4 regions of the Chryseobacterium cupriresistens genome follow, and region 4 is predicted to be linked to each of the others. Evidence: riboswitches for the same ligand, from Rfam matches in the RefSeq annotation. Region 4 holds a riboswitch; each other region holds the start of a gene.

Region 1 (8,197 bases), on a different contig from region 4:
CTTCCCAGCCGGGAGCTAAAGGAGTTTCTCCAATGGAAAGTGTACTGATGGCTGTGGCAGGCTGCAGCGGAATTGATGTAGTTTCTATTTTAAAGAAGCAGCGTCAGGAGATCAGAAGCTTTCAGGCAGAGGTAGAAGGAGAAAGAGTACAGGTAGAAGATGCGAAACCTTTTAAATCAATTAAAGTTAAATTCCTTCTGGAAGGAGAAATTGATCCTAAAAAAGCATTAAAAGCCGCAGAGCTTTCTTTTGAGAAATACTGTTCCGTATCAAAAACATTAGAACCGAATGTAGAAATCGGATACGAAGTCTATGTGAACGGAGAAAAAATTTAATCTCTTATATAAAATAACAAAAGCCGGATGTTTCATCCGGCTTTTATTATTACTCATTACCAATTACTCATTGCTTATTAAAAGGTGAGTCTTGGCTTTATCAGTTTCGCTACAGTAGCAGTCCATCCTGTTTGATGGGAAGCACCCACACCACGGCCGTTATCACCATGGAAATATTCAAAGAACGTAATATAATCTCTGAAGTGTTCATCATAATTGAACTTGGGATTGCCTCCGTTGAACGCCCTTTGGCCATGTTCATCCTTTAAAAATATTGAGCAGAGTCTTTTGCTGATATTCTGGGCTACTTCATCCAGGTTTCTTTTATCACCGCTTCCCGTTGGGAATTCTACTTTCAGACTGTTTCCATAATAATAATGGAAGCGCTGCAGGCTTTCAACAATCAGGAAATTGATAGGAAACCAGATGGGGCCGCGCCAGTTGCTATTTCCGCCAAACATTCTGCTGTCACTTTCTGCAGGCGTATAGTATACCATATTTTCAGACCCATGTACAGAGAATACAAACGGATTTTCTTCGTATACCTTAGACATAGCACGTATTCCGTAAGAACTCAGGAACTCATTTTCATCAAGCATTCTGGTCAGAACTTTTGTCAGTCTGTTTTTACGAAGTATGCTCATAAGGTGTTTTCGTCCGTGTCCTTCCTCGTCCCAATGGGAAACGAGTTTGGTAAGCTCCGGTTTATTTTTTAAGATCCACTCCATTCGGGTCCTGAAATTCGGCATCTTTTCCAGTAAGCGATGGTCTACAATTTCAACAGCAAACATAGGAATCAAACCAACAATACTTCTTAACCTCAAAGAAACACTGTCTCCGTTTCCAAGCTGCAATACATCATAGAAAAATCCGTCTTCTTCATTCCAGAGACCTTTTGTGCCTTCGCCCAGATTTTCCATAGCCTCAGCGATATAAAGATAATGTTCAAAAAACTTGATGGCCATATCTTCATACACCTGATAATATTGGGCAAGTTCCATCGCAATACGCATCATATTCAATGCATACATGGCCATCCAGCTGGTTCCGTCTGCCTGTTCGAGGTGCTGGCCATCCTTTAAAACCATATTCCGGTCAAAAGCTCCGATATTATCGAGACCCAGGAAACCTCCACCGAAAATATTTTTTCCGTTTTTATCCTTTCGGTTCACCCACCACGTGAAATTAAGCAGGAGTTTCTGGAATACTTTTTCTAAGAATAATAAATCCGGCTTTCCGTTATTTTTTTCATCAATTTTAAAAACACGGAAACAAGACCATGCGTGCACCGGCGGATTCACATCACTCATATTCCACTCATAGGCAGGAAGCTGTCCGTTAGGGTGCATATACCATTCTTTCGTAAGCAGTAACAGCTGTCCCTTGGCAAACTCTGCATCGATGATGGAAAAAGGAACACAGTGAAACGCCAGGTCCCACGTTGCATACCATGGATATTCCCATTTATCAGGCATGGAAATAATATCCTTGTTATGCAGATGATTCCACTCTGTATTTCTTACATATTCATTGAAATTTCTTGGCGCTTCAAAATTAGGATCACCTTTCAGCCATTTTCCGATATTATAATGATAAAACTGTTTGTTCCAGAGAAGCCCGGCAAAAGCCTGTCTCTGTACATTTCTCTCATCTTCGTTAACGGTATCACTCTGAATTTCCTGATAAAACTCTTCAGCTTCAGTCTGCCGGGTATTGAAAATTTCATCAAAGTTTTCAAAAGGCTCATCGGCTTCATCCGGGCACAATCTGAATTCAAAAACCTTTGATTCTCCGGCTCCGATAAGCTCATCGATCAGGAAAGAAGCTTTTGTCCCTTTCTTTGCGGGATTAATCGTATTTGCCTGGTGGGTAATAAAATGATTGATGCCATCTTTGAAATATGTATTTTCACCTGCAGGAGCTCCGTAAAGCTTAGAAGTATTGGTTTCATTATCACAAAATACGCTTTGTGCATTGGTATTTCGGGAATAAAGTTTTTTAATGGAGATACTGTCGTGTCCAATATTGATACTTCCGTCATGAGAAGCATTAAGCTCTGCCTTATAGGTGTTGTATCCCCATTTCCAGTTGTTTCTGAACCATACAGTAGGCGCTACCAGAATAGGTGCTTCATGCTGACTTCGGTTACAGACCGTTACTCTGGCAAGAATATCATTGTGATCGGCCTTGCAATATTCAATGAAAATATCAAAATATTCATCATTATCGAAAATTCCGGTATCGAAAATTTCATATTCCGGTTCCTTTTTACTGCGTCTTCCGTTTTCTGCAACAAGTTCATCGTAAGGAAATTCATTGATGGGATATTTATAAACCATTTTCATATAACTATGAGTAGGTGTATTATCCAGATAATAAAAGATTTCTTTGATGTCTTCCCCATGATTACCCTGAGGATTGCTCAAACCAAAGAATCGTTCCTTTACCATTTTGTCTTTCTTGTTCCAGAACGAAAAAGCAAAACATAAAAGCTGCTTTACATCAGAAATTCCGGCAATACCTTCTTCACCCCAACGGTAGGCATAGCTTTCTGCATTATTATGGTTGGTGAAATTCCAGGCATTCCCGTTCGGGCTATAATCTTCGCGTACATTTCCCCACTGCCGGTTGCTTACATAAGGTCCCCAGTTTTTCCATTTGGTATCTTGTAATCTATCTTTTTCGGCGGTCATATCTCATCACTTTTCCATACGAAGTTAGTTTTTTTGAGAAGTAATTCCAATTTTTTTCATCTGAATAATTATTAATATACTCTTGGAATACTTGTATTTAAGGGCTTTTTTAAATATTAAAATAATTTTTTTTTGAAATTAAAAGAAAAGAACTACCTTTGCACCATTCGTTCATTCAAATATTGAAAATGTTATCAAGAAAGGTTGAGGGATTAGACCCTATGAAACCTTAGCAACCCTTTGCGCAAGTAAAGAAGGTGCTACGTTCTACCAAAATAATTTTGGACAGATAACTTACTGAAGTTCTTTTCAGCCATTTCCTGTGGCATTTTCAATTGTATTAAAATTTAATAGAATTGAAAACAGAACTAAACTATATTAATCTTACGTATCAAACTCATTCCCAAAAGGAATACCATATCTCATTAAGCTATCAGCTTTTTGGGAAAGATCTGTTTACAGCCCCTGTTGTCTTAATCAATCATGCTCTTACCGGAAATTCAAACGTATCCGGAGAAAAAGGCTGGTGGAAACAGCTGGTGGGAAAAAATCAGATTGTTGATACCGATCAATATACCGTTCTGTGCTTCAATATACCAGGAAACGGATACGACGATTTTTTAATTGAAGATTATGAAGACTTTACTCCTTCAGATATCGCTGCGATATTTCTGAAAGGACTTGAAGTTTTACAGATCAAAAATTTATATGCCATTATAGGAGGCTCTCTGGGAGGAGGTATTGCCTGGGAAATGCTTGCCCAGCAGCCGGATCTTGCTGAGATTTTTATTCCTATTGCCTGCGATTACAGAACACACGACTGGCTTCATGCACAGTGTCTGGTTCAGAAATTTTTATTAAATGATAAGGAAGAACCATTACAGAAAGCAAGAATTCATGCCATGTTGTGCTACAGAACACCGCAGTCGCTCAATGACAGATTTCAAAACCAATATAATCAGGACAAACAACGCCTGGAATCAGAAGACTGGCTGGTTTATCATGGTAATGCACTAAACGAAAGATTTAGTTTAAAAGCTTACAAATTGATGAATCATCTCTTGATGAATATAAATGCTGCTGATACAGCACTGGAGAACATACAGGCACGAATGCACATGATCTCCGTAGATACAGATTTATTTTTCCCGGCTTCTGAAATCCGAATGTGTTTTGAAAACTTAAAAGAGAAAAATAAAGATGTTTCTTATCACGAGATCCAATCTATACACGGGCATGATGCCTTCCTAATGGAATATCAACAATTAAATAATATCATTAAAAACATTTTATAGAAGTAATGAAAAATGCTAACGAAATAAAATTTTTGAAGAACAGATCAATCGTTAAATTTGAAGGAGAAGATTTCCTGGGAGAAATCGGGATTGACGGACGAATTTTTAAAGCGCTTACTTTGGCGCGTATCAGTGTAGGAGTAATCTCTCAGCAGGCCGTAGAAAACGGAATTTCTATCCTGGTTCATGAAAATGATGCAGAGAAGGCAGTGGCTTGTCTTATCGATGAATTTGAAGCAGAAAGAAAGTCAGGAAAAGTTTCCCAGATCTATAGTATCAATAATGTTTCTGTCATTGGTTTTGTAGCAGAAGATTTTAATAAAGTCTTTGCTGAGCTGGCAAGAAATAATGTTTTTCCATTGCTTTTGAACCAGGTAGCAGGAGAAAACAGAGTCAATATCGTAGTGACGTCTTCACAGGATGAAAAAACAAGAAACATCATAGAATCTGAAATTTTCAAAAAACCGAAAACCGTTCATCTGGCCATTATTGGCCATGGAAATGTAGGAAAAACCTTGATAGAACAGGTACTTGAATCTGCAGAAGAAATTAAAAAACGTAAAAAAATAGACCTTAAAGTAGTTGCAGTAGCCAACTCAAAGAAAATTGCCTTCAACAAAAAAGGATTTGATGCCAATTGGGGGGATGAGGTTTTAACAGCAGAAAGACCGTCAAACGTGGAAGAACTGATTAATTTCTCTAACGAAAATCAACTGGAGAATCTGATTGTTGTGGATAACACCGCAAGCAAAGATTTTGTAAAAAACTATCACGCCCTGGCAGAAAACGGGTTTGATCTGGTGTCTTCCAACAAGATCTTCAATACCCTTCCAATTGAAGAATACAGAAAACTAAGATATACGTTGAGTAAAAACAACAGACGTTATCTGTATGAAACCAATGTGGGAGCAGGATTACCGTTAATTGATACCATCAAGTTATTACACCTTTCAGGAGAAAATATCACAAGAATTAAAGGCGTATTCTCAGGAACATTGAGTTATGTGTTCAATAATTTTTCTTTGAGGGACGATAAATTCTCAACCATTATCAACGAAGCTTTGGAGAAAGGATATACAGAACCGGATCCGAGAGAAGACTTATCAGGAAACGATGTAGCAAGAAAATTATTGATCCTTGCAAGAGAATTAGACTTAATCAACGAGTTCGGAGATATCAATATTCAAAACCTGGTTCCGGAAAGCTTACTGGAGGTTTCAAAATCAGAATTCCTTTCAAGACTGGAAGAACTGGACGAAGAATATCAGAAAATAAAAGAAAACCAGGAGCCCGGACATGTATTGAGATATGTGGGAGATCTACACGGAGATTTACAGAAAGATAAAGGTGAACTGGATGTAAAACTGGTTTCTGTTCCTGCAACTTCAGCATTGGGACAACTGAAAGGTTCAGACTCCATCTTTGAAATCTACACAGAAAGCTATGGAGAAAATCCAATCGTGATTATGGGAGCCGGAGCTGGTGCAAAGGTAACCGCAAGAGGAGTATTCGGAGATATTTTAAGAGTAAGTGAAACAAAATAATATTTAATATAACAATCTAATAATGTATCAGTTTACCAATAATTTGTGTCGTTATTCTGAGCAAAGCGAAGATTTTAATTGGTACATTGTTAGACTGCTATATTGGTAAATTAATTAAAACTATATGGAAAATTTTGAAACATCAGCAATAAGAACCCAGACGGAAAGAACCCAGTTTGACGAACATTCTACACCATTATATCTTACCTCCAGTTTTATATTTCAGGATGCGGAGGATATGAGAGCAAGCTTTGCAGAAGAAAAACCAAAAAACTTATACAGCCGTTTTTCCAATCCTAATGTAACAGAATTTACAGATAAGATTGCTAAAATGGAAGGTGCAGAAGCGGGATATGCCTTTGCGACAGGAATGGCCGCCATCTATTCTACATTTGCGGCGTTATTGAATGCTGGTGATCATATCGTAAGCTGCCAGTCGGTGTTCGGGTCGACACACACTTTGTTTACCAAATATTTCCCGAAATGGAATATTGAAACTTCTTATTTCAAAGCAGAAGATGCAGCGAATGTGGAGCAATACATCAAACCTAATACAAAGATCTTATACCTTGAAACTCCTACCAATCCGGCTATCGAAATTCTGGATCTGGAGTTTTTCGGACAAATTGCAAAAAAGCATAACCTTATTTTTATTGTAGATAACTGTTTTGCAACACCTTATCTTCAGCAGCCTATCAAATATGGTGCAGATATTGTTGTACACTCAGCAACGAAACTGATTGACGGACAGGGAAGAGTTTTAGGAGGAATAGCAGTAGGAAAAGAAGACCTGATCAGAGAAATTTATCTTTTCGCAAGAAATACAGGGCCTGCATTGTCTCCTTTCAACGCCTGGGTATTATCAAAAAGTTTGGAAACATTGGCTATCCGTGTAGAAAAGCATTGTGAGAATGCCTTGAAAGTAGCGGAGTTTTTAGAAAGTCATCCAAATGTTGAATTGGTAAAATATCCATTCCTGAAATCCCATCCTGGTTATGAGGTAGCCAAAAAGCAGATGAAACTCGGAGGAAATATTGTGGCCTTTGAAATAAAAGGGGGAATAGAAGGAGGAAGAAACTTTTTAGATAAGATACAAATGTGTTCATTGTCTGCCAACTTAGGTGATACAAGAACGATCGTTACGCATCCGGCTTCTACAACGCATTCCAAATTATCAGACGACGAAAGAAATGAAGTAGGAATTACTGCAGGACTGGTACGTTGTTCAGTAGGATTGGAAAATGTGGATGATATCATTGCAGATTTAAAACAAGCTTTGGATTAATTCAAACAGCTGCAGGCTTTACCTAAAATCGATAAAATGAAAAATTCAGAACAATTATATAAAGCTTTATCCGAAAGAATTTTAATTCTTGACGGAGCGATGGGTACCATGCTTCAGAGATACAAATTCGAAGAAGAAGATTACCGTGGAGAGCGTTTCAAAGACTGGGAACATCCGGTAAAAGGAAACAATGACCTGCTTTCTCTGACACAGCCTCAGGCGATTGAAGAAGTTCATAAGAAATATCTGGAAGCCGGAGCTGATATTATTGAAACCAATACATTTTCAGGAACTACCATTGCGATGGCAGATTACCACATGGAAGATCTGGTATACGACCTGAACTATGAGTCAGCAAAAATTGCCAGAAAAGCCTGTGATGAGTATACTGCGAAAAATCCAGACAAACCGAGATTTGTAGCAGGATCTATCGGACCTACAAACAGAACAGCAAGTTTAAGTCCTGATGTGAATGATCCGGGATACAGAGCCATCACTTTTGAAGAATTGAGAGTAGCTTACAAACAACAGTGTGAAGCTTTGTTGGATGGGGGTTCAGACATCCTTCTGGTAGAAACCATCTTTGATACTTTGAATGCAAAAGCTGCTTTATTCGCTATTGATGAACTGCAGGACGAAAGAGGAATTGAGATCCCGATCATGGTTTCAGGGACCATTACCGATGCCTCCGGAAGAACTTTGAGCGGACAGACCGCAGAAGCTTTTCTGATCTCAGTTTCCCACCTGAATTTATTAAGTGTAGGTTTCAACTGTGCATTGGGAGCAGATCAGCTGACTCCTTATCTTGAAACACTGGCTCATAATTCAGAATTCTATGTTTCAGCATATCCGAATGCCGGTTTACCAAATGCTTTCGGAAAATATGACGAAACTCCTGAGGACATGGCAAGACAGATTAAAGAATATGTAGAGAAAGGATTAATCAATATTATTGGAGGATGCTGCGGAACTACCCCTGAGCATATCAGGGCGATTGCAGATCTGGTGAAAGATTATCCGCCTAGAAAATTGAAAGAATTTGTCT
Region 2 (8,197 bases), on a different contig from region 4:
TATCTTCCATTAAAAGGTATGGCCTCAATGCACTGTTCTGCAAACGTAGGAGAAAAAGGGGATGTAGCTTTATTCTTTGGTCTTTCAGGAACTGGTAAAACAACTTTATCAGCAGATCCTAAAAGATACCTTATCGGTGACGATGAGCACGGATGGGATAATAACGGAGTATTCAACTATGAAGGCGGATGCTACGCTAAAGTTATCGACTTATCTGCAGAAAAAGAACCGGATATCTTTGCTGCCATCAAGAGAGATGCACTTCTTGAAAACGTTGTTGTTAACAATGGAGTAGCGGATTATACAGACGGATCTATCACTGAGAACACAAGAGTTTCTTATCCAATCTATCATATCAACAAAATTGTATTGCCTTCCAAAGCAGGTCATGCCAAAAAGATAGTTTATCTTTCAGCAGATGCATTCGGAGTACTTCCTCCGGTTTCTATCCTGAATGAAGATCAGGCTCAATACCACTTCCTTTGCGGTTATACATCAAAATTAGCAGGAACTGAAAGGGGAATTACTGAACCTCAGCCATCTTTCTCTCCAGCATTTGGTGAAGCATTCCTTACATTGCACCCAACAATGTATTCTAAAACATTAATCGGTAAAATGAAGGAGCACGGAGCTAAAGCTTATCTGGTAAACACAGGTTGGAATGGTACCGGAAAGAGAATTTCTCTAAAAGATACCAGAGCAATCATTGATGCCATCATTGACGGTTCTATTGATAATGCTCCTAAAACTCAGGTTCCGATCATGAACCTTGAAATTCCTACTGAATTGCCAAACGTTTCTACAGGTATTCTAGATCCTAGAGATACTTATGAGAACGCTTCAGAATGGGAAGAAAAAGCAAAAGATCTTGCTTCAAGATATATCAAGAACTTTGAGCAGTATTGTGATACTGAAGAAGGTAAAAAATTAGTAGCTTCAGGACCTCAATTGCAGGAACAGACTATCTAATAGTTACCAATCAACATATAAAAAGCCTCATCACTGATGAGGCTTCTTATTAGTATTTTTTACAACTTTCAATCAATTGATTCTGTTCATCCAGTTTCAGGACTGTTGATTTGATTGATTCTTCAGTCAGATATTTTATAATCATAAAATGCTTTGAAGAAAAGTAAGACTTTCCGTCCAATATTTTATTTAAATACTTTGGAGTAGTGAAGGTCATCCAATATTTTGTTTTGTCAGAAAATTCAATGGTGACTTCTATAGCAGATTCAGTATCCTCTACTATTTCATCATCAATATGAATGGAAATAATTTCCGGTTCTTTCTCCAAGCAGAAATAAAACTTAGAATACCATCTGAGCTTTCCTTCATCATTCCAGATTCTTATATTTTCAGCATTTATTTCTTCAACGATATAAGATTTTCTTTTTGTTAATTGTCTGGAATTTACCCCAATGCTTTTACAGTAAATCTTATCCTTTATCTTCATAAATTATTTTTCATAATCATCTGTGAAAATCTGTGAAATCCGTGGTTAAATAAAAAAGTATAAGTTATTTTAAACTTAATAAGGCCAACCGATACCCATCCATTCCAAAGCCTGATAAGACTGCATCCGTATTAGCTGCTGTTACAGATTTCTGTCTGAATTCCTCTCTTTTATAGATATTGCTGATATGAACTTCTACTTTAGGTTTTCTGATATTTTTTAAACAGTCTGCAATCGCATATGAATAGTGAGTATAAGCCCCGGGATTGATCACTACTGCATCGAAGTCATCCTCCTGAAGCCTGTTAATAAGCTCGCCTTCAATATTAGACTGGTAATATTTTATATCATGAGCCTGAAACTCGGATTTCAAATTTTCCAAATAACTTTCCATAGAAACATTTCCATAGATTTCCGGTTCTCTTGTGCCTAAAAGATTGAGATTAGGCCCGTTGATGATTAAAACTCTCATACCATAAAATTAAAAACTTTTTTTAATTAATGGCCAAAAATTTCAATGTGATGTAGATTTGTTTCAATTGAGTTTTTAATAATGATATTTGTCATATTTAAATAAATGATAAAGCTTACAACTCCTTATTGTTATGGCTTTTATTAAAATTTTATGTTAATTATTAAAAATTTATCATGAAAAAATAATAAGTCTACTTGTTTTGTAGACTAAAAGTTTTTAGCTTTGCAACCATATTTCGATCGGCTTATAAAGAAAGATGGAGGGAACTGACCCTGTGAAGTCTTAACAACCTACCCTTGGGGCAAGGTGTTACGTTCAGCCTTTTAAGGAAAAATAAGCATTTGGTTTATCGTATTTATCGATGCCCTTTGCTGACTTTTCTGCAAAGGGTTAAATTTTAATATATGATAAATAAAATTGATTATGATTAGTAAAAATTTATTTAATTCTAAAGCCTGGATACCTCCGGTTGCGGCTTTTTTTCTGGGAGTCACCAGTGTAAGTGCACAGAATTCCAGACTGAAAAAAGATAGTCTTCATGAAAAGGAGCTTGATGAAGTCGTAGTGGTAGCTTACGGAAAAGCAAAAAGAAACAGCTATACCGGTTCTGTAGCCACCATTTCCAGTGATAAAATCAATAACAGACCTGTAACCAATATTACCAAAGCATTGGAAGGGCAGGTTGCAGGGATTCAGACCACCAGTGCCTCAGGGCAGCCGGGTGCGGTTTCTACTATCAGAATCAGAGGAATCGGTTCCATCAGTGCTTCCAGTGATCCTTTATACGTAGTAGACGGAATTCCTTTTGACGGAAATATTAACTCTATCAGCCCAAGTGATATTGAATCCATCAGTGTTTTGAAAGACGCTACAGCAAGTGCCTTGTATGGTTCAAGAGGGGCAAACGGAATTATCATCATCACTACAAAATCAGGAAAAAAAGGAGAAGCCAGAGTAAATTTTAATATCAGCCAGGGATTCTCAGGAAGAGCTGTCAAAGATTATGAACAGGTAAACACGGATCAATATTTTCAATTATATTGGGAAGCATTAAGAAACGGATATCAGTCCGGTAAAGTTTCTTCTCAGCAGGCTGCTCAGATGGCAACAGATAATCTTGTTTCTACCCTTGGAATTAATCCATATGGAACTGCTTATCCAAAACCGGTGGGAACAGATGGAAAATTATTGTCAGGGGCATCACCACTCTGGAATGATGACTGGAGAGATATTCTACAGAGAGTGGCATCAAGAAACCAGATGGATCTTGATATCAGCGGAGGAAGTGAGAAAAGTAATTACTTCTTTTCCCTTGGTTATCTGGATGATAAAGGGATGGCCATTGAATCTGGTTTTAAAAGATATAATACCAGGCTTAAAATTAATTCCGAAGTTAAAAGATGGCTGAATGTTGGAGTAAACTTAAGTTATACGAACAGTATTCAGCAGGCACCAACTTCTTCAGATTCCAAGGCAAGCAATATCATCAATGCCGCAAGGTTTATTCCTTCATTCTATCCTTATTATGAAAGAAATGCAGACGGAACTTACGTTTTAGATGCTGACGGAAATCCAATTTATGATTTTGGAAAATACAGACCTACAAATGCACTTCAAAATCAGAATGCTGCTGCAACGTTGCCTTTAGATAAAAACGAAAATAAAGAAGATAACTTTTCAGGAAAAGGATTCATGGAATTCACTTTCTTGCCGGAACTGAAATTCAAAACAAGCTTCTCAGTTGATTTGGTGAATTATAACGGACATTATTATTCAAATCCATTACTTGGGCAAGGTGCGGAAATTGGAGGTTCGGTGACGAAGACCAATACCAGAACACTTTCCTATACAACCAGCAATATTCTGACGTATGATAAAAAGTTTGGAAAGCATCATGTTAATGCATTAGCAGGACATGAATTCTATAAATACGATTATCAGACGATTTCAGGAACAAGAAGTCAGTTTTCACTGCCTTATTACTATGAGCCGGATGCTGCTTCTCTGCTGGGAAGTTTCAGTGGAAACAGTAATAAATTAAGCTTATTGAGTTTCCTTGGAAAAGTAGAGTATGACTACAATAATACTTACTTCTTATCTGCATCGGGAAGAGCAGACAGCTCTTCAAGATTTGCGAAAGATAACAGGTGGGGCAGATTCTGGTCAGTGGGAGGTTCGTGGAAAATTTCGAATGAGGAATTTATTAAAAGCCTGAATGTTTTCAATCAGTTGACATTGCGTGCCAGTTACGGAGGACAAGGAAATGATAAATTACTTAGACCTAACGGACAACCGCTTTATTACGCTTATCAGGAGTTGTACAGATTTATCAGTCTTGGTGGAGAACCAGGAACAACCCTTGAAAAAACATCAACCAATAATGTGAAGTGGGAAACCAACCTTAATTTAAACGTAGGATTGGAATTCGCGATTCTGAATAACAGGGTTAAAGGAAATATCGAATACTTCAAAAGAAAAAGCCAGGATCTTCTGTTTAATATGCCGGTTGCGCCGTCGTTGGGGATCAGTGATTATCCGGCGAATATCGGAACGATTCAGAATACAGGGTTTGAATTTTCATTATTTACAACACCTGTTAAAACTGAGGATTTCCAGTGGAATGTTGATGTTAATCTAAGTACTTTAAACAACAAAGTAACCAAATTGCCAGGAGGTTCTCTTGTGGTGGGTAGCAAGTTGTTAACGGTAGGAGGTTCTGTATATGATTTCTTTATTCCGGAATGGGTAGGTGTAGATCCAAGCAATGGAAAGCCATTGTGGAAAACAGTTTCTACCGATGCCAGTGGAAATTCAGTGGAAGGAACGACTTCAGAATACTCAAAAGCGACAAAACTATTGCAAGGTTCTGCATTGCCTAAACTGACAGGTGGAATCAGCACAAGTATCACCTATAAGAATTTTGATTTTTCAGGATTATTGACCTTCAAAATCGGAGGGAAAATTCTGGATACCGATTATACTTCCATTATGCATAACGGAAGTGCCGGAGGACGTGCATGGAGTTCTGAAATTCTGAACAGATGGACACCGGATAATCCATATACAGATGTTCCTGCATTGAGCACAACAACGAATAACTGGACATCAACGTCTTCAAGATTCCTGTATTCAGGTACTTATGCAAGACTTAAAAATGTAAGCTTAGGATATACACTCCCTGAAGATTATTTTGAGAAAATAGGATTGAAAAAATTCAGAATATATATTCAGGCAGAAAACCTTCTGACCTTCTATAAACATAAAGGAATGGATCCTGAGCAGGCTTTGGACGGAACCACGTATTACAGATATCCTGCCATGAGAACAATCACTTTTGGTCTTCAGGCAACGCTTTAACCTTTTAAAATTGAAACAATGAAACAATTAAAATATATATCATTTGCTCTTATCGGATTTTTGTCGTTGGCAAGCTGCGAAAGCGAGCTGGATACAGCTCCTACTGATCAGGCCAGCAGTGTAGAAGTTTTCAAAACAGCCGAAAGTGCTGAGACGGTAGTGAACGGTACCTGGGCAAAGTTTAATAATGACGGAACAACCTATGCCAATATCGGGTATTCCACTGTGTTGAGAGCCAGTGATGCTATGGGAAGTGATGTGGCAGTATTGACCAATAAGTATGGTTTCGCTTCTACCTATGCCTTTACAGAAATGGTTAACAGTACAGCAAGCCGCCCGCTGTTTATCTGGACTATGTTGTATTCCACTATCAATAATATGAATAATGTGATTACAAGAATTGATGGCACAGAAGGCAGCCAGGAGAAAAAGGATCAGGTAAAAGGCCAGGCAAAAGCCTTACGTGCTTTCTGTTACCTGAATCTGGCAAGCTTTTATCAGTTCAGCTATCTTAAAGACAAATCAGCATTGACAGCCCCGATTTATACAGAACCTTCCACAACAAGCACAGTAGGGAAGAAGAGAGCAAGCCTTGAAGAAATCTATACATTGATTAAAAGTGATCTTACCGACGCCGATAACCTATTGAAAAATTATACAAGAAATAATAAGGATAAGATCAATCGTTCTGTGGTAAACGGACTTTTAGCAAGAACTTACCTGAATACAGGAGAATGGAGCAAAGCTTCAGCATCAGCAAAAATTGCAAGGGAAGGTTTCCCGCTGATGGCTCCGGAAAAGTATAAAGAAGGTTTCAATGATATCAACAACGCAGAATGGATCTGGGGACATGCACAGACCCAGGAACAGTCTGATGAAAGTTATGCCTTCCATTATCTGGATGTATCTTCCTCAGGAAGTTATTATTACAGCTTTATGGCGGATCCTTATTTTAAAGATCTTTTTGATACCAATGACATCAGATACCAGTTATTTTCATGGGACGGACAGAAAGGTAGAGAAGGATTGCTGAGGTATGCCAAATTTAAGTTTAAGCCAACCCTTATTGCAGATATTGTGTACATGAGAGCTGCTGAAATGTACCTGATCGAAGCTGAGGCGGAAGCCAGAAACGGAAATGTTCCTCAAGCGGTAGCAGTCTTGAACCAGTTGAAATCTGCCAGAAATGCTAATATTTATTCTGGATCATTGTCACAGAATGCAGTAGTAGATGCCGTTCTGATTGAAAGAAGAAAAGAATTATTCGGCGAAGGATTCTCCCTTTCAGATATCATCAGAACGCAGGGTACAGTAGTAAGAAAACCGTTTGTAGATGCTGACGGCAAACCGATAAAAGTTCAGATCACTACACCGGACGGAACCGTGAAAACAGTAGACGGTAAAGGACATTCCGTTCTTGATTTCCCAGATAAAACTGCTTTCACCCCAAACAGTACTTATTATTTATTCAGTATTCCACAAAGGGAATTTGAGAATAACCCGAATTTATGAGATATAGTCCATAATTAGATTGATTTTTTGAGCCACTGCTTTTTGCGGTGGTTTTTGTCTTTAAGAATTTTTGTATAAGTCATTGAAAAGTATCCACTCTCCAATTAAAGATCTTGTTATTTTACGGGCAAAGTTTTTCTTTTCTCAAAAATGGAAACTAAACCTTCATTAAAAATAATCTTATTACCATCTATTTTACCGTTAGTTACTCTCCTGGTATACCATTTTGTTTTACCTTGAGAAGCAGGAATGAATTCTTCGATAAAAATCTCATTATTTTTTATTCTATATTTTCCTCCGTAATAAACAGAATTTTTTCCTCTATGCTCATCAAATTTTCCAAAATACATAAGTGATTCATTCTTGAAAAAACCATCATTATGAAAAATAATTATCCTTGGATTCTTCATTTCTCCTTCATTGTAATATCTCCCCTCAAAGACCTGAACATAATATGTGGTAGTATCAATTTTTTTTAAATCTTCTTCAGAAGGTTTTTCTTTAAATGAATATTGTACTTTATCATTTAATAAGGGTTCATCATATTTATCTTTTTCTATTTTGTATAGTTTTTGTCCACAGCTGTTTAAAAATACCATCATGCAGAGTATTGAAAAAATATATTTAATCATAATCAAAAATTTTTTATTTGTATGCTATAGTGGAAAGGTCAGGTTGTTTCACTTCATTTTTATTGAAGCGAACAAAAGGTGATCAAGAGAATATTTCATATATGCTTTTTGATGTTGAGTTATTTTTTATTTTCAATGATATGAATTTTATTTTTATCATAAAGGACTGGTATAGTATTTGTGAATAAGTTTTTCCGTAAAGAATATTGGGTAAATGCTCAATAAATAATTCATTTTACAAAAAATCTCTACCTTTGTACCATGAACCTCTTAAGATGGATACTGGCAATTTATTTCATGGCGCTATCATTGATGCCATGTGCTGATGTGTCTCATCCACAGAATTCCGGGAACAAAATAGTTTCCCTGAGTGTTAAGGAAAATCATTCAAAAGAAAAAGGAGACATCTGTTCTCCGCTGTGTGCCTGCAGCTGTTGCCAGATAACAGTTTCAGCATTTAAAATGGATCCTTTATTGGAAATTCCCGAGCAGATTCCTGCTTATTTTTCAAAGAAGATTTTATTCCACAAAAACGACTTTGCTTACCAGGTTTACGATCCTATCTGGCAGCCTCCTAAAATTTAATTTTTATTGATTTTTTAGAAAGTTATGCTTTCTAATACTTATTCGTGCTTAAAACTTTGCAATACCATTGCAGAGGTTTTCAGGATATTTTTGCTGCAGTATTTTATACTGTGTGCATTCACTTTTCAATAAAAATTAAATACAAATCGTGTTAGATAAAATCATAAAATTCAGTATCAA
Region 3 (8,197 bases), on a different contig from region 4:
TAATCATCAGCCAGAGCAACGTTCCTGTAGTGGTAGATGCCGGAATCGGGGCACCTTCAGATGCCGCAAAAGCCATGGAAATGGGGGCTGACGCCGTTTTGGTGAATACTGCCATTGCTGTAGCCAGAAATCCGTTGAATATGGCTGTCGCTTTTAAAGAAGGAGTGATTGCCGGAAGAAGAGCTTTTGAGTCAGGGTTGGGAGCCATTTCAAGTCATGCTGAAGCTTCAAGTCCGCTGACTTCGTTTTTATTTGAATAATCAGGATTATGAAAAGCTTTAAAGATGTTTTTGAAAACTATCAGTGGGATGAGGTGAAGAATAAGCTTGAAAAAGTAAGTCTGGCAGATGTAAGATACAGTCTTCAGAAAAAAAATAAAACTCTGGACGATTTCCTGAATCTCCTTTCACCAGCTGCCTCTCAGGAACTGGAACTTATGGCAGGAATGACGCAGATGCTTACTCAAAAACGATTTGGAAAAACCATTCAGCTTTATGCACCGCTGTATCTCAGCAATGAATGCCAGAATATCTGCACCTACTGCGGATTTAGTCTTGATAACAATCTGAAAAGAAAAACCCTTTCCGATACGGAGCTGATGATTGAAGCATCAGTCCTGAAATCAATGGGAGTGAGTCATGTATTGCTGGTAAGTGGTGAAGCCAATAAAATAGTGGGAGTTCCTTACTTTCAGAATGCTGTACGTAAGTTAAAGCCACATTTTTCCAATATTTCCATCGAAGTTCAGCCTTTAATGGAAGATGAATACAAACTGCTTCATGAAGAAGGGGTGCATTCCGTATTGGTCTATCAGGAAACCTATCATCAGGATGTTTACAGGGAGTACCATCCGAAAGGTAAAAAATCCAACTTCCATTTCCGTCTGGAAACTCCCGACAGGATAGGAAGAGCAGGAATTCATAAAATAGGGCTGGGAGTTCTACTTGGGCTTGAAGATTGGAGAGTAGACAGCTTTTTCAATGCCTTACACATTGATTATCTTCAGAAACAATACTGGAAAAGTAAGTTTTCTGTCTCCTTTCCTAGGCTCAGACCTGCTGAAGGAATTATTGAACCCAATTTTATCATGGAAGATAAAGATCTTCTTCAACTGATCTGTGCTTACAGAATCTGGAATGAAGACCTTGAGATTTCCATATCTACCAGAGAAAATGAAGTGTTCAGAAACAATATTGTCTCTCTGGGAGCAACTGCTATGAGTGCGGGTTCAAAAACAAATCCTGGTGGTTATGCAGTGGATAAAGAATCTTTAGAACAGTTTGAAACCAGCGACGAACGAAGTATGGAAGAGATTAAAACAATGATCAAAAAAGCAGGCTATGATCCTGTAATGAAAGACTGGGACTCTGTTTACAGTGGATTTTAAAATTTTAAAACCAAAGGATTTTGAAGAGATGAAGCTGAATTAAGAAAAATCTAAGATTCTTAAGACAGCTTTTTCAAGCGAAGCTCAACTTAACTATTCTTAAAAGCTTAAAGAATCTTAATGGTTCAATGATAATTATGAAAGAAGATTATTTTTCCCGGTACAGCCGGCAGATATTTATTGATGAGATTGGATTGGAAGGACAAAAGAAAATAAGGTCATCCAAAGTTTTTGTCATCGGGGCAGGAGGTTTGGGAAGTCCTGTTATTCAATATCTGGCCGCAGCAGGAGTAGGAACTTTAGGTGTTGCAGATTTTGATGAGGTTGAACTTCATAATCTGAACCGGCAGATCGTCCATACCGAAAACAGAGTGGGATTATCCAAAGTGAAAAGCGCTGAAACCTTTGTAAAAGAACTCAATCATCAGGTTATATTCATAGGAATTGAAGGAAAAATTAATAATGATAATGCTGAGGAAATCCTTGCTCAATATGATATTATTATTGATGGTTCAGACAATTTTTCAACGAGATACCTGGTAAATGATACCTGCGTAAAACTTAATAAAACTCTGGTTTACGGAAGTATCTTAGGGTTCTCAGGACAAGTTGCTGTGTTTAATCATAACGGAAGTAAAAACTTAAGAGATATTTTCCCGGAACCGCCTTTCGATGAGGATGTACCGGATTGTGACAGTCTTGGCGTTTTGGGAGCTCTTCCCGGAATGATAGGCAGTATGATGGCGCTTCAGGTATTAAAAATCATAACAGATCTTCCGGTAAGTTTAAATCAGTTGACATTGGTAGACACGCTGAACTGGAGATTTCAGACGGTAGATTTCTGATGTAATTGTAAATACTAATGTCACAAATGTTTTCACAAATAACACGATTTTATTAGTAATACATATCAATAGGAACGGGCTTTAGCCCGTTTTAATTTTATAAAACCATCCATTGGCTTTAGCCAAAACTTACCTGCAAAAAAATAGGAGGTAATTATTTACCGCCTATTTTTATTTTATTACAAAGAAGGATTATTGTGCCTGCTGCATTACGCCTCCGGTATCTTCTTTTTTGGTCTGATTTAAAATATTCGGATCTTCTTTCGCCAATTTATTTCTCGTCGGAATTTTATAATTGATGGAAAGTCCGAAATTTCTTGTGTCGTATTTGCTGTAGATCATCACCGGATTTCCTGATGGCGGATTAGAACGTACCTGCATCACCTGTCCGTTGAAAATATCGTTTGCAAAAACCGAAAGTGTCAGACGGTTGTTCATAAACTTCTTCGTCAATGTAATATCAAAAGAGTTGTTGAACGGTTTCTCTGCAGTAAAGTAGAAATATCCTGCCTTTGGAGTCAGATAGCTGTAATTGGCTGTCAGTTTGATGTCTTTAGGCAAAATAATCTGAGTCATGATATTGAAAATCCAGAACCCTTTATTGTTCAGATTATCAATTTCATGCTTCTGATATCCTGCATATAAATACATGAAGTTAATTTTATCCGGATTGAAATTAAATTTCATGATTTCACTCAAAGGCTTACTGAAAATCATAAAAGGAACCGGTAGCCCCACATTGAAATTGTGAATTTTCATATTGGAAATATTCACCTGCTCATTGAAGAGTTTCCTTCCGTCTTTTCGGATGATCTGTGCTACCTGATTGCTTGCCGAGCTTACGCTATACCCGATAAACGCATAGTCAAAAGCTGATATTTTCAATTCATAATTATCAAAAATAGTAGGCTGTAGATTCGGGTTACCATTTACTTCTGTACTAGGTCCGGAGAATGTTACGTTATTCGGGTTCAGGGCAGAAATACTTGGCAGACTGATTTTTCTGTTGTAATTCGCGGCAATATAAACCTGATTCATCATGTTATACTGTACACTTGCGTTCGGGAACAGCTTAAACTTATTAAAAGGAATCAAATCAGCTTCCACCAGTTTTGTATCTTTATCAAAATACCTTGTTATCCCTGAAATATCATAATTTTCAGCACGGGATCCCAACGTGAAATCAAACTTTTTCAGTTTAGCCTGGAACTCCAAATACGTAGAAGCAGTCTGTCTCTGATATTCCAGATTGGTCAGTCCAAAACTTTCTGTATCATAATCCTGCCTTTCATATAATCCTCCAAAACTTACTTTCCCACCATCAAGAAGCTTGATCGGCTGTGCGTAATCTACTTTGAAGTTGGCAATATTCATCACAGATTTATTATTCAGAATATCCTTTAATCCATTGGTAGGGCTATCAAGAGGCTCATTGGGATAAGCTACAAATGTTCCATCCTGAAAGTAATTATCCTGAGAAAATTTGCTGTCTGATCTTGTATATCCAAACTGGAAATCCAGTTTTTGAGATTTGTCAGCAAAACGCTTCTGATAGGTTACAACTGCTTCCTGTCTTAAATTATTGGTATGGGCAACGTCAGAAGAAGTATAAAAAGCTTCTTGTAAATCCTTCGGGTTTCTCTTGAACGGTAAATCTCCATGCCCGTCACTTAAAGTATAGTTGTCATTATTATTGTGATAAATATCGTAGTTCAATAATAACCTGTCCTGTCCCAGATCAAAAGTTAATCCGGATTTTGCAAAATATCCGCGTGCGTATCTATCGGTATGGCTTGTTAGAAGCTCATCCTGCTGGCCATTCAGCATACTTTCACGGTAATTCTGCCCAACATTCAGCTGCCATCCGAAATATTTATTTCTGGCATTTAAATTAACGGAGTTGGTCGTTCTGCTTCTATACTTGTCGTAATTTGTAAAAGAATAATTCCCTGAATACGTAGCGGTTAAATATTTATTTGCATTTTTGTTGGTGATGATATTCATGATGGCACCTCCGGAAGTTGCCGGAAACTCAGCACCTGGCTGGGTGATCACTTCAATTCTCTCTACGGAATTGGCCGGCATTCCTTCAAGGAAGGAGTTCAATTCATTGGAAGTGATGTTCAGAGGTCTTCCGTTAAGATATACTTCCAGCATTTTTCCCTGATACATCATCCCGGCAATATCGGTAGATACAAGTCCCGGAAGTTTTTTAATTCCTTCCAGAACGTTTCCGTTATTCAGCTGAGGCTGCTCAGAAAAGTCAAAAATAGTACGGTCTGCTTTTTGTTCAACGGCTTTTTTAGTTTTGGTAATGACTACGCCTTCAATTTGCTTTTCCTGAGGTTTCTTATTTTTTTCCTGAGAAAAAATAAGAACAGAACTTAATAAGGATAAAGCGAAAATTGTTTTTTTCATAATGTTTTTACTGTTATCCGGTTAGACGCTGAAAAAGATAATTTGTTACGCTAAAATGTTGAAAATCGAAAATTTAGGCTAAATTTTTTTTATTTCGGAAATAATTATATCTTTGCCAGGTAATTATCAAGAATCTCTAGATGGGATAGCAACCTGCAAAAACAAGCAAGGTGCTGCAATCGATAAGCCGGATCTTCCGGAAAAAATGTTTATCATTCTATCATTACTCCCATCTTGAATTTTTGTTTTAAAGTTAAAATCAAATGTTTAAAGACAAGGGAAATCACATTCCATCAGTAATTTTTTATTCTTCAGATCATGAAGTGAGCCTTCATTACTCTGATATGTTCTCATGCCATTTCTACATGCGCATGTGTTGTTGTTTCTAGCCTTTTCTATTTCTAAAAAATAATACAAACATTTCGAATTCTATGGTAACCTTACAATTTAGGGCTACAGGATCTGTATTGCTTAAAAAACAAATTTCATCAACAAAAAAGTACACAACAAACATGCATAATTTCAAAAAAAGAATTTTTATTCCTTCTATCGTGCTTATTTCTTCATTTTATTACGCACAGACGGACACTTTACAATCGAAGAAAATAGAAGATGTGGTTATCCTTGGATCAAGGGGTTCCGGAAGATCTTTGACCGATACTCCTGTTCCGGTGGACATCATTAATATATCTAAAATTTTAAAACAGAGCCCGACGAATAATATCAGCCAGGCTTTAAACTATATCGTACCCTCATTTTCATCCACATCACATACTGTAAATGACGGAACTGATTTTGTGGATCCGGCACTGTTGAGAGGATTAGGACCGGATCAGGTTTTGGTATTACTCAACGGAAAAAGAAGGTATCAGTCTTCACTGATTAATGTTACCCTTACGCCGGGAAGAGGTTCTGTGGGAACCGACCTTAATGCTATTCCTGCTTTTGCATTGGAAAAAATAGAAGTTTTAAGGGATGGAGCTGCTGCCCAGTATGGATCTGATGCCATTGCGGGGGTGCTAAACCTCGGACTGAAAAAAAGGCTGGGATTTTCCGGACAGGTATTCTTAGGGGGATATGCTTCACCTGTTGCCAATAATTTCTCCGGAGGGGTAGACGGACAGACTGTTTCTGTAGACCTTAATTATGGCACTAAAATAGGTAAAACCGGATTTTTTAATGTTACCGGTTCCGCCCAATACCGTGATCCTTATTCCAGAGCAGGAGTGAGGGAAGGAGATATTTTCAACGCCTATAATGCCATTAATTACCGGGCATTACAGGATGGAGTGAATATTGACGGCTTGTATAAAAACATTACCAATACTTCCAATACTCAGCAAATCATCAATACCATTAAACAGTATGCAACTAAGGTTGGATATTTTGCACCTGATTTTCAATCTCAGATTTCCGGGGCAAACAGCATTTCTGAGCTTCAAAAAATATTGGGTAAAGATTTTACCTCTGAGGAGCTTAATTACAGAGGATTGGAGAGAAAAGATTTCAGTTTGAGAGCAGGGCAGTCTAAACTGCAGTCCGGACAGCTCTTCTTCAATTCTGAAATTCCTGTAAATGAGGATTGGAAGGTTTATTCATTTGGTGGCTACAGTTACCGTCTTGGTAATGCAGGAGGATTTTACAGGCTTCCAAATAATGAAAGGAATATCAATGCAGTTACTCCCAACGGATATCTGCCTCAGATTGAAGCCACTGTAAATGATTATTCCCTTGCAGCCGGAATTAAAGGAAAATGGGATGGCTGGAATGTGGATTTCAGTAACACATTCGGGAAAAATGTTTTCGGTTTTGGTGTTGTCAATACTTTTAATGCATCACTTACAGATAGTTCTCCAAGAACCTTTGATGCTGGAGGATCTGAATTCTCACAAAATACTGTCAACCTTGATTTCTCTAAGAAATATGATGTTCTGAAAGGGTTGAACATTGCGTTTGGTGGTGAATACCGACACGAGAATTATAAAGTAAATGCCGGAAAAGAAAACTCTTATGCTTCCTACGATATCTATGGCCGGGTAGTAACAGCCAAAACCCCTGAAAATGAAAAAGTAACCGATTTTTTTGGAAGTGTAAGACCCGCAGGTGCTCAGGTTTTCCCCGGCTTCAGTCCTGAAAATGCAGTTTCCGGAAACAGAAACAGTATTGCAGCTTATGCTGATGCAGAACTGGAAATTACCGATAGATGGTTATTGGAAGGAGCTGTACGGTATGAGAATTATTCAGACTTCGGATCTACATTCAATTATAAGGTGGCAACCAATGTAAAACTGGCTTCCAATCTCAACTGGAGAGGAGCTGTTTCTACTGGGTTCAGAGCGCCCTCATTAGCACAAATCTATTACAGTTCTACCTCTACGCTGATTCAGCAGGGGAAGACAACGCAGGTGGGTACTTTCAGAAATAATTCTGAGGCTGCACAGGCATTGGGTATTCCAAAATTAAAACAGGAAACCTCACAATCCTACAGTACAGGAATTACCTGGAAGATTCCGGCATTAAGCCTTACTTTCACAGCGGATGCTTATTTAATCAAGATCAAAGACAGAGTCGTACTGACCGATCTCTTCTATCGCCCTGATGGTAATTTTACTCCTGGCTCGGATCAGGCCGTTCTACAGGATGCTTTTGATCTTGCAAGAGCCAGCGCTGCCAACTTTTTTGCCAATGCAGTAGATTCTCAGACAAAAGGCCTTGATATCACCATTTCCCAGAACTCAAAAATCTCATCAGGAATTTCCCTGGAGAATAATCTGGGAATCAATTTTAATCAGACTAAAAGAATCGGGGATATCCACGCGTCTCCTAAATTGGTAAGTCAGATCAATAATTATTTCTCAGAACCGAACAGAATCTATTTTGAAGAAGCTGTACCCCGTGTAAAAGCTACATTAGGCAATACTGTGCGAGCTTCCGGCTTTACTTTCGTACTGCGTAATTCTTTCTTTGGTAAAGTGACCGATGCAGATGTTGTGGATGCTAACTTTGATGGTGTAACAGGAAGTACAGAGCATTTCGTCCTTAACCGCCGCGTGATAACAGACCTATCAGTAGGCTATAATTTTAATAAAAATATTTCAGCAACAGTAGGAAGTAATAATATCTTTAATATTTTGCCTTCTAAAAGCCCCGCAATAAGTTCATTAACAGCAGATAACCAGTTTTTCTATTCCAGACAGGTTTCCCAGTATGGTATAGGCGGAAGGTTCTTGTTTGCAAGAATTGAATTCAGCTTCTAATATAAAGACTGAAGTTTTGATTAAAAAAAGACAGAGACTGAATCTCTGTCTTTTTATTTATTTCAGTGAAGAAAATTCAATGAATTCATATTCTGCGGAAGAGGTAAAAAGTTGTCTAAGTACTGCTGCATGTCCATTTCCTGCAATGACAAGAATTCTGTCTTCTCCGTTGTGAGGAATATTTTGAATATTGCGGAACATTCTCAGGTTTCTGCTGTACCAGTAAAGAGCGAGCATATCGGCGCCGTCATATTCTCTTAGTGTAAAGTCACCGCTAAGATAAGCCCCGT
Region 4 (8,197 bases):
TGCATTTCAATATCTGCAGGATTCAGTTCAAAATCTACTTCTTCAGCTTCCGGAAGAACTGCAACCGTAATGGCAGAAGTGTGTACTCTTCCCTGAGATTCTGTCTCAGGTACACGCTGTACACGATGAACTCCGGATTCAAACTTCATGATTCCGTAAACACCTTCTCCTTCCACTTTCATGATCAATTCCTTGTATCCTTTCGCTGCTTCATTAGAATCTGTCACTTCATGTCTCCATCCTTTTGTTTTGAAATACATGGTATACATTCTGTAGATATCTTCCACAAAAATAGCGGCTTCATCACCTCCGGTTCCGGCACGTAGTTCCACGATAACGTTTTTGTCATCTGCAGGATCTTTAGGAATCAGCAATACTTTCAGCTCTTCTTCCAATCCGGGAAGTTTAGCCTGGGCTTCCAGTTTTTCTTCTTTAGCCAGATCTACCAGATCTCTGTCTGAACCATCTGCAATGATTTCTTCAGATTCTGCGATACTATCCAAAGCGCCTTTGTACTGATCATAAACTCTTACAATTTTTCCCAAATCACTATATTCTTTGTTCAAAGAAGAATATCTTTTTTGGTCTGAAATGACATCAGGCTGTATAATAAGGTCTGCAACCTCATTATATCTTTGTTTTATAGCTTCTAATTTTGGAATTAATGATTTAGACATTGTAGAAATTTTGTGGGTGCAAAGATAAGGATTATTAATTCAAAATTAAAATTCCAAATCATCATAAATTTTTGAGCATTAGGGATAAAGAGTCAAAAAGGTAAAAAAGCTGAATTGTAAAAATGTTTATTATATTGAAATCAGGCTCTAAGATCCTTTAGAAAGTCTTCTGTCTATCAGATATAAAATAATTCCTACAGCGATAATTCCCAATCCTATCAAGCTTTCCTTAGGGTTATGAATGAATGTAAAATAGAGAATATAGATACTGAACAGCAGAAAAACAGCCGGAAAAATATGGAAAGCATTCGACTTAAAGATCTTCCTGTCTTTTTTCTTCAGGAAGAAAACCGTCGAAATCGCAAGACTTGCAAAAAGCTGTAGTATAAAAGCTGTATAGACAAAAATTTCTTTAAAGCTTCCCGTTAAAATAATAATAGCAGCAATCACAGCATGGGCAAAAATAGCTCTTACCGGAATTCCTTTTGTATTTCCAGATGATAATGGTTTCCAGATTTGGGTATGTTTTGCAAAAGCCTGTGTCAGTCTTGAGCCAACCCACAAGTATCCACTTATGGTTGCAATCAGCTGCAGGGCTATAAAAATATTAACAATTTTTCCAAAAGCCGGACCCAACATATTGACTGCTGCTTCGCCCATCACATCTTCTTTTCCTGCCAGCTGATTCACTGGAGCGTGTTTCAGCATAATATAATTCACCAGAATATAGCTTACCGTCACAAAAACAGTTCCTATAATCAATGATTTAGGAAGGTTTTTCTGCACATCCTTTATTTCTCCCGCAATATAGGAAGCTGAATTCCAGCCTGTGTAGGAATAGGTCACAAATACCAGAGAGGTTGCAAAGGCAGGAAGCATGATCTCATTCTGCCAGCTGTCACTGAAATTAAGGCTGTTGCCGATCTGGGGTGAATTTGAAATTCCTACTCCAAGAATAACCAGTACAATAATAAAAGCGATCTTAATGAATGTAAAAAAGTTGTGAAACCTGCTGGATGTTTTCAGGCTGAATGATAATGCAATTGCCACCAGGAATATCGCGGCTATGGCAAATCCGTTTCCAAAGCTATAATCAAATACAGAAAGGTATTTTGACATAGCCAAAGCAGCCAGCGCTACGGGAGAGGAAAATCCTATGATGAGCGAAATCCAGCTTATGAGATATCCGAAAATCGGATGATAGGTTTCTTTAAGATAAATAAAATCGCCTCCGTTTCCTTTAAAATGGGAACCCAATTCTGCGTAGCAAAATGCCCCAAACAAAGCGAGAACCCCTCCGATGCTCCATAGCAGGAAAATACTGTAGGTGTTGGTAATATCGGAAAGCTGAAATCCCAGGGTGGTAAAAATCCCTGTTCCGATCATATTGGAAACGACGATGGCTGCGGCTGTTTTCCAGCCAATCTGATGTGAGGCAGTACTCATTTAATGATTAAAAATTAAAATTAAGCCTTCCGAAGAAATAATTCCCCAGCGTTCCCATCTGCACAGGCGCATATTTGAATACTCCATAATATGAATTTTTATAAATCTGGCGGTCCGGAAAGACATCAAATATATTGTTGGCCCCTACTGTAAAATTGATACTTTTGGTGATATCATACCCAACGCTGATGTCTGTCACTACTTTTGGTGAGAATTCCTGCACGTCTCCAAACGGATAACCATCTCTTATTACCTTACCAAAATAGGTATTTCTTACGAGAAAACTGAATTTTCCTATTCCATAATTTAATCCTAATGAAGCTTTTGTTTTTGGAGACAGTGTTTCAATGATATTGATCTGATCGGGACCAAAAAACTGATCCTGAGGCGTTCCTAAGTTTTCAGGAAAATGAAAATCTGTGATTTTTGTTTCCGTATAGTTTCCGGCAAGATTCATATTTAATTTTCCATTCCCAAGAATCCAGTCATAGGAAACCACTACATCTACTCCTTTCGTTTCTGTATCAATAGCATTGGCGAAGAATCTTCCGCTTTCTACTTCATTTCCATGCCCAACTACAGCAGGATTTGATAATCTTGGATCTGTAATATTACCTGTAATAACTATTCTGTCTTTTACTTTAATAAAATAGCCATCTATTGTAATGAACAGTCCTTTTAATGGTTTTAACGTCAATCCGGCACTTGCATTGACAGAAGTTTCCTGCTTGAGTTTATCAAATCCAAGAATTCTGGCAGCTTCACTATCGTTGCTGAATATTCCTTTGGTAACAATCTTTGAACCGGAAGTAGAAATATCTGCATAGGAATTATTAAAATACTGCTGCTGAAGTGAAGGAGCCCTGAATCCTGTCCCAACAGCGGCTCTTACCGCATAGTTTTTTACAAACTCATATCGTACCGCGAGTTTTCCATTCAAGGTGTTTCCGAAATCTGAATAATTTTCAAACCTGGCAGCAGCATCAATATTCAGTTTTTTATCCAAATCATAGGAAACATCTGCATATACTGCGGTGGAATGCCTGTCTTTCTTCAAGGCATTGTTGGGAGAAAATCCAATAAAGGATTGAGATCCTCCCGCACCAAGTACTGTTGATCCTTCAGTAGCTACATTTCCATCGATGTCATATTGGGTATAGGATGCTTCGTCACCCGCTTTAATCTGGTATTGTTCAAACCTGAACTCACCACCGAACGCAATATTGAAACGGTTTATATTTTTAGAAACATCAAGATTAATGGTATTCTGAAGGAAACTATGGGCGCCTGCATAAAAACTTGTGGGTGATTTTGCTCCCAGAGAAGCATTATTGGTGTTGCTTACCTTATAATTGAAGGTATTGCTCCCGAATGTATTACTAAGGTCAAATAGCCAGTTGTTAACATTATATTTTGCACCTACAGCATAGGAAACATCATATACCTGAGACCCAAGAACCGCCTGAAAACCGTTCGGATAAATGGATGAAACCACATTAGACTTTTCGCTTGGCAGTCTTCTGAAACCAAACCCTTCTCCTTCTTTAATACTGAATCCTCCGAAAGAATAGAGTTTAAAATGATCATTAAAGGGATATTCTGAATTGAAAAACAACTGTCCCTGTCTGATCTGGGCATCTCCGATCTGAAAATTGAAATCATCACGGGTCAACCCTCTTTTTTCAATTTCGGCATCATCCGCAGCTCTGGCTGCTTTTACCGCTTCAGCGTCACCTGCAAATTCATACGCAAAATTATCTCCGAAAATATCCAGATCGTGATTTTGAGTTCTTGTGGTTTTTCCTCTGTGGCTTAATTGCAGGGAAAGATTGATATAACCGTCTTTCTTTCCTAATGAAGCTCCGTAGTTGACTCCTGCCTGATACGTATCTCCATCATTTCTTCCACTTAATCCGTAAGTAAGGCTTGCTGAAGCTCCGGCATTTTTCTTAAGAATTATGTTGATCACTCCGGCAATAGCATCAGAACCATATTGTGCAGCAGCTCCGTCTCTTAACACTTCTATTCTATCAATAGCAATTACGGGAATGGTACTCAAATCTGTTCCTACGGAACCATTTCCTACAGTATTCTGATAATTGACCAATGAGGTTGTATGTCTTCTTTTTCCGTTAAGCAATACGAGAACCTGATCAGGGCCCATTCCTCTTAATGTTACGGGATCAATATGCTCTGTGCCATCAGAAGCAGACTGCCTCACTGCATTAAACGACGGAATCACATAATTAAGGAGATCCTGAGCAGTCATTTGGGGAGAACTTCTCTGGATTTTGTCAATATTAATTACATCTACAGGAACCGGTGTCTCCAGCTTTGTTCTTTTGACATTACGGTTTCCGACGATGATAATATCTTCGATCTGTTTTCCTTTTTCCTCACTTTCCTGAGCAGCTACCAGAATTGCTCCAAGCAATAGTACAGCTGTGCTTAATTTTTTCATTTTTGTTCTTGCCAATTAATACTACCAATCTGACGGATCTTTCCGCAGATACACAAGACTTCAAGAAATGGAATTCATATAGAGTATTGACTTCAATTATCTCTCCCAAAGGGTTGGAATTAGCACCTTTACACGCTGGAATTGTGCAGGTTGCTAAGGTTTCACCGGGCCAAATCCCTCCACCTTTCTTGATAAATCTACGGCAAAAGTAGACTATTTTTCTGAACTTACAAAAAAAGCAAATCTGCTGATCTGCAAATTTGCCTTTTATTTTGTATGGAACTTGTTTAAACTTTTTATTTTTGAACCATTAAGATTTAATAAGAGTTTAAAAGGATTAAGAGAAACTTAAAAATCAGAATGATTAACCTTAACTATACTTTATTTCTTAAACCTTCTTAATGGTTTTTAAGATATTAAATATTTTTTATAAGTCTAGACAACTAAATCTTTTGTTTTATTTAATAATCATCTTTTGAATGGCTATTCCTGTATCTGATTTCAACCGCACAAGATACGTGCCTGCCGGATAATCAACCTTCAAATTATAAGTTCCGCTCTCTTTATCGAGTTTGAAAGTATCCAGTTTTTTACCGGTCATATCAAAAATTGAAATTTCCCCATTTTTTGCTTTATTGAAAACCAGTTTAGCGATTCCATTTCGGACAGGATTATCTGCAATCTGAAGAGATAATTTGTTGGCGGCATTGACATCTGCTGTTGACAAAGCACCCGCGTAATTACCAAAGATTCTAAATTCTCCCGATTGTAAAGTGATTGGAGCTGTTGTGGAAGCTACATTTGAAATACTGTTGTCCATCAGATTCTGCCATTGACCTGTGTAAGGGAAATAAGGCACTACATTCTGTGCGGAAGTCGTGTAATTGGCCAATACGACAACATTCTTTATTCCTGTTGTAATAGAGGCATCATATACATAAATTCTTGTGATCAGACCATTGGGGTCGTTCGTAAGATTGTTGGATTCTATACTATAGGTTTTCGATTTAAAGACCTGATGACTGTTTCTGATGTTGATGATTTTAGCCCATGTATCGTAGACCGCCTTTCTATTCAGATCAGTATCATATCCGAGCGTAAATGCAACAGGTTTCTCATCGGTTCTGCATCCGCTGTCTATCGTACCGTTTGCACATCTGTTGATGCTGAATTCATATCCTAATTCTCCAAACTGCCAGATCATTTTCGGACCAGGGATAGTAAAGAACGTGGCCCCGAATGTTTTCATTCTTTCAAGAGCGGTATTCAGGTTTTTTACATCATAGCTTCCGTTCGCTGCACCGTATGCAAGGTTTTTAAACATCAGTCTTTCTTCATCGTGGCTTTCTCCATAGCCTACGGCACTCATATTGGTAAATCCGTGAAGACTGTGGTTCATTCGGTCGTAATTGCTGTTTTCCTTATATCCCATCGTATTCTGATTGTAAGGATCTGTCTGTTTATTCCAAAGCATAACGCCTTTTCCTTCTGCTATTCTGTAATTCGCCCATTGCTGTTCTTCTGCATCAGTTCCAAGGTGTTCGAAGATCATATAAGAATTGGGATCAATGGCCCATTGTTTATCAGCATAATTTTTCATGATATCCACTCTGTCCTGCTGGTAGGCATTGGTACAGGCCTCATCATTTTCAGAACAGCTTTGCGTAAATCCTTTGGTTAAATCCCAACGGAATCCGTCTATGTGATATTCAGTCAGCCATTGCTCAAGACATCTTTCAACATAATATTGCGTTGAAAGGCTGGTATGGTTAAAATCGTTAAATACATTGTATGAATGTTTCGGAACCTGATTAAAGTAAGGGTTGTTGGCTGCAACATTTCCATAGCCATCACCATCCGGATCAATATTCCAGAGTCTTACCAGAGGTGAACGTCCTGTTGCGTGATTAAATGCGACATCCAGAATGACTGCAATTCCGTTCTGGTGGCATACATCTACAAATTCTTTGAATTTTTCCGGAGTTCCATAGGCTTTGTCCAATGCATAATGGAAAGAAGTATTATATCCCCAGGAAAGATTTCCGTCAAATTCCATGATGGGAAGCAGTTCTATAGCATTGATTTTCAAATTCTTTAAATAGGAAATTTTATTGATCAGTGACTGCCAGTTCTTTTCCTGTGTGAAATCTCTCAATAATAATTCATAGACTATAAGATCCTGTTTCGCAGGTCTTTGAAAATTGGTAACCTGCCAGTTATAAGCGGCCTGGCCTGTTTTAAATGTTGACACTTCAAAACCCTGTCCGGCAGGAAATGCAGGTAAGTTTGGATAGGTAGAAGCGGAAATCCACGGATCATCATAAGAGGAAAGAATTTGTGGCGAATAGGGATCTGCTACTTTTCTCAAATCATTGGTTCTGTATTGGAAGGTATGGAGTTGCTGAGGTGTAATTCCATTGAGCTCAATCCAGTACAGATCGGGATTTGTGGTGTCTTTTTTCATTAAATAGGTATCATTTACCGTCCAGTTATTGAAACTTCCTATGACGTGTACAAAATTTTTTCCCGGAGCATATAAAGCCAGTCCCACCTTGGTTGGATCGGTCGGATGATAATTGATTCCCTGTCTGATCCAGTTGGGTATTGCCTGGGAAACAACATTTCTCGGAACCTGTACAATGAATGCTGCCGTTTTGGAAGTGGTTCCCTGTGTCGCCACAAGTTCCATATTTGCATCCTGGGTAACCGTATAACTGTAAGAATAAGACTGTGAAGGCGTTGTTGTTGAATTGACAACAGTTCCGTTGGCTTTTAGCTGAAATGTAGCATTGGTACTTGCCGTCGCCGTAATGGTGATGGAATTTCCTGCAGGAACTGAAGTGAGGCTATTGGCCAGCGGATTGGTAAGATTTAAGCTTAAAGTACCCACATTCACAAAAATGTCTGGAGAGGTCTGATGAGATCCTGTCTTATCCTTTAATAAAAACCCAAATCTTCCGATTCCTGTTCTTCCATAAAAAGAAGTTGGTGTAAAAGTGAGTGAATAACTGTCTGTTGCTGCATTATAATTCAGCTTATTCAGATCATTGGAATTGTTCCAGCTGCCATTGGTAGGGCAATCCTGGCTATTCTGATAATTGGTGTCAAACGACCATGTCCAGATATAAATGGCGTTGTTGGAAACGCCCCACGCAGACTCATCAATCTGATCCCCGGGAACAGTAAGCGTGATCACATCTGTTTCGTTGAACGGATCAGGAGAAATTGTATAATTGATCTGTCCGAATACAGCCATGGTAATCAACAGAAAAACAACAGAATAAAACTTTTTCATTTATTATTTTTTATCGAATATAGTATAAATTTTTCTTCATGACCACTATTCCTGTTCAGTATTCATCAAATATTTCTATTTTTTGGGAGAAATAATAATAAAAAAAGACTCATGAAATTTTCATGAGCCTTCCAATAAAAGTAATTGTAATGAACTAATTTCTTTTGGCGAAATCTTTGGTATTGAGATCCGCTTACTCCTTTATAATCTTTTTAGAAACTGATTGTCCGTTCTTTAACTTTAACTCTACGATGTATAATCCTGAAGGAAGTTCAGTCAAATTGATCTGACGATCCGAGAACTGTACATTCATTCTTT

The links. Region 4 has a riboswitch for S-adenosylmethionine ahead of ACLI50_RS20880 (TonB-dependent receptor plug domain-containing protein). Riboswitches for the same ligand answer to the same signal wherever they lie in the genome.
Region 1: linked by a shared signal. The riboswitch ahead of ACLI50_RS21620 (alpha/beta fold hydrolase) and the one ahead of ACLI50_RS20880 (TonB-dependent receptor plug domain-containing protein) in region 4 are both predicted to bind S-adenosylmethionine.
Region 2: linked by a shared signal. The riboswitch ahead of ACLI50_RS16335 (SusC/RagA family TonB-linked outer membrane protein) and the one ahead of ACLI50_RS20880 (TonB-dependent receptor plug domain-containing protein) in region 4 are both predicted to bind S-adenosylmethionine.
Region 3: linked by a shared signal. The riboswitch ahead of ACLI50_RS20020 (TonB-dependent receptor plug domain-containing protein) and the one ahead of ACLI50_RS20880 (TonB-dependent receptor plug domain-containing protein) in region 4 are both predicted to bind S-adenosylmethionine.

The regions. Positions count from the first base shown of each region.
Region 1 covers NZ_JBKKJT010000012.1:106,698-114,894, forward strand. Annotated here, with positions in the region: gene ACLI50_RS21610 (OsmC family protein) at 1-335, shown strand, start outside; gene ACLI50_RS21615 (MGH1-like glycoside hydrolase domain-containing protein) at 413-3,028, opposite strand; SAM riboswitch class I at 3,217-3,324, shown strand; gene ACLI50_RS21620 (alpha/beta fold hydrolase) at 3,385-4,323, shown strand; gene ACLI50_RS21625 (ACT domain-containing protein) at 4,329-5,867, shown strand; gene ACLI50_RS21630 (O-succinylhomoserine sulfhydrylase) at 5,992-7,152, shown strand; gene ACLI50_RS21635 (homocysteine S-methyltransferase family protein) at 7,189-8,197, shown strand, end outside.
Region 2 covers NZ_JBKKJT010000005.1:418,032-426,228, forward strand. Annotated here, with positions in the region: gene pckA (phosphoenolpyruvate carboxykinase (ATP)) at 1-969, shown strand, start outside; gene ACLI50_RS16325 (hypothetical protein) at 1,019-1,456, opposite strand; gene ACLI50_RS16330 (type II 3-dehydroquinate dehydratase) at 1,521-1,928, opposite strand; SAM riboswitch class I at 2,173-2,271, shown strand; gene ACLI50_RS16335 (SusC/RagA family TonB-linked outer membrane protein) at 2,355-5,288, shown strand; gene ACLI50_RS16340 (RagB/SusD family nutrient uptake outer membrane protein) at 5,307-6,800, shown strand; gene ACLI50_RS16345 (hypothetical protein) at 6,917-7,432, opposite strand; gene ACLI50_RS16350 (DUF6660 family protein) at 7,694-8,017, shown strand; gene ACLI50_RS16355 (CusA/CzcA family heavy metal efflux RND transporter) at 8,166-8,197, shown strand, end outside.
Region 3 covers NZ_JBKKJT010000010.1:35,659-43,855, forward strand. Annotated here, with positions in the region: gene ACLI50_RS20000 (thiazole synthase) at 1-260, shown strand, start outside; gene thiH (2-iminoacetate synthase ThiH) at 269-1,387, shown strand; gene ACLI50_RS20010 (HesA/MoeB/ThiF family protein) at 1,516-2,232, shown strand; gene ACLI50_RS20015 (outer membrane beta-barrel protein) at 2,425-4,650, opposite strand; SAM-I-IV-variant riboswitch at 4,769-4,866, shown strand; gene ACLI50_RS20020 (TonB-dependent receptor plug domain-containing protein) at 5,163-7,907, shown strand; gene ACLI50_RS20025 (DUF5694 domain-containing protein) at 7,965-8,197, opposite strand, start outside.
Region 4 covers NZ_JBKKJT010000011.1:90,763-98,959, reverse strand. Annotated here, with positions in the region: gene prfA (peptide chain release factor 1) at 1-677, opposite strand, end outside; gene ACLI50_RS20885 (APC family permease) at 825-2,123, opposite strand; gene ACLI50_RS20880 (TonB-dependent receptor plug domain-containing protein) at 2,131-4,584, opposite strand; SAM riboswitch class I at 4,678-4,782, opposite strand; gene ACLI50_RS20875 (alpha-amylase family glycosyl hydrolase) at 5,042-7,879, opposite strand; gene ACLI50_RS20870 (T9SS type A sorting domain-containing protein) at 8,073-8,197, opposite strand, start outside.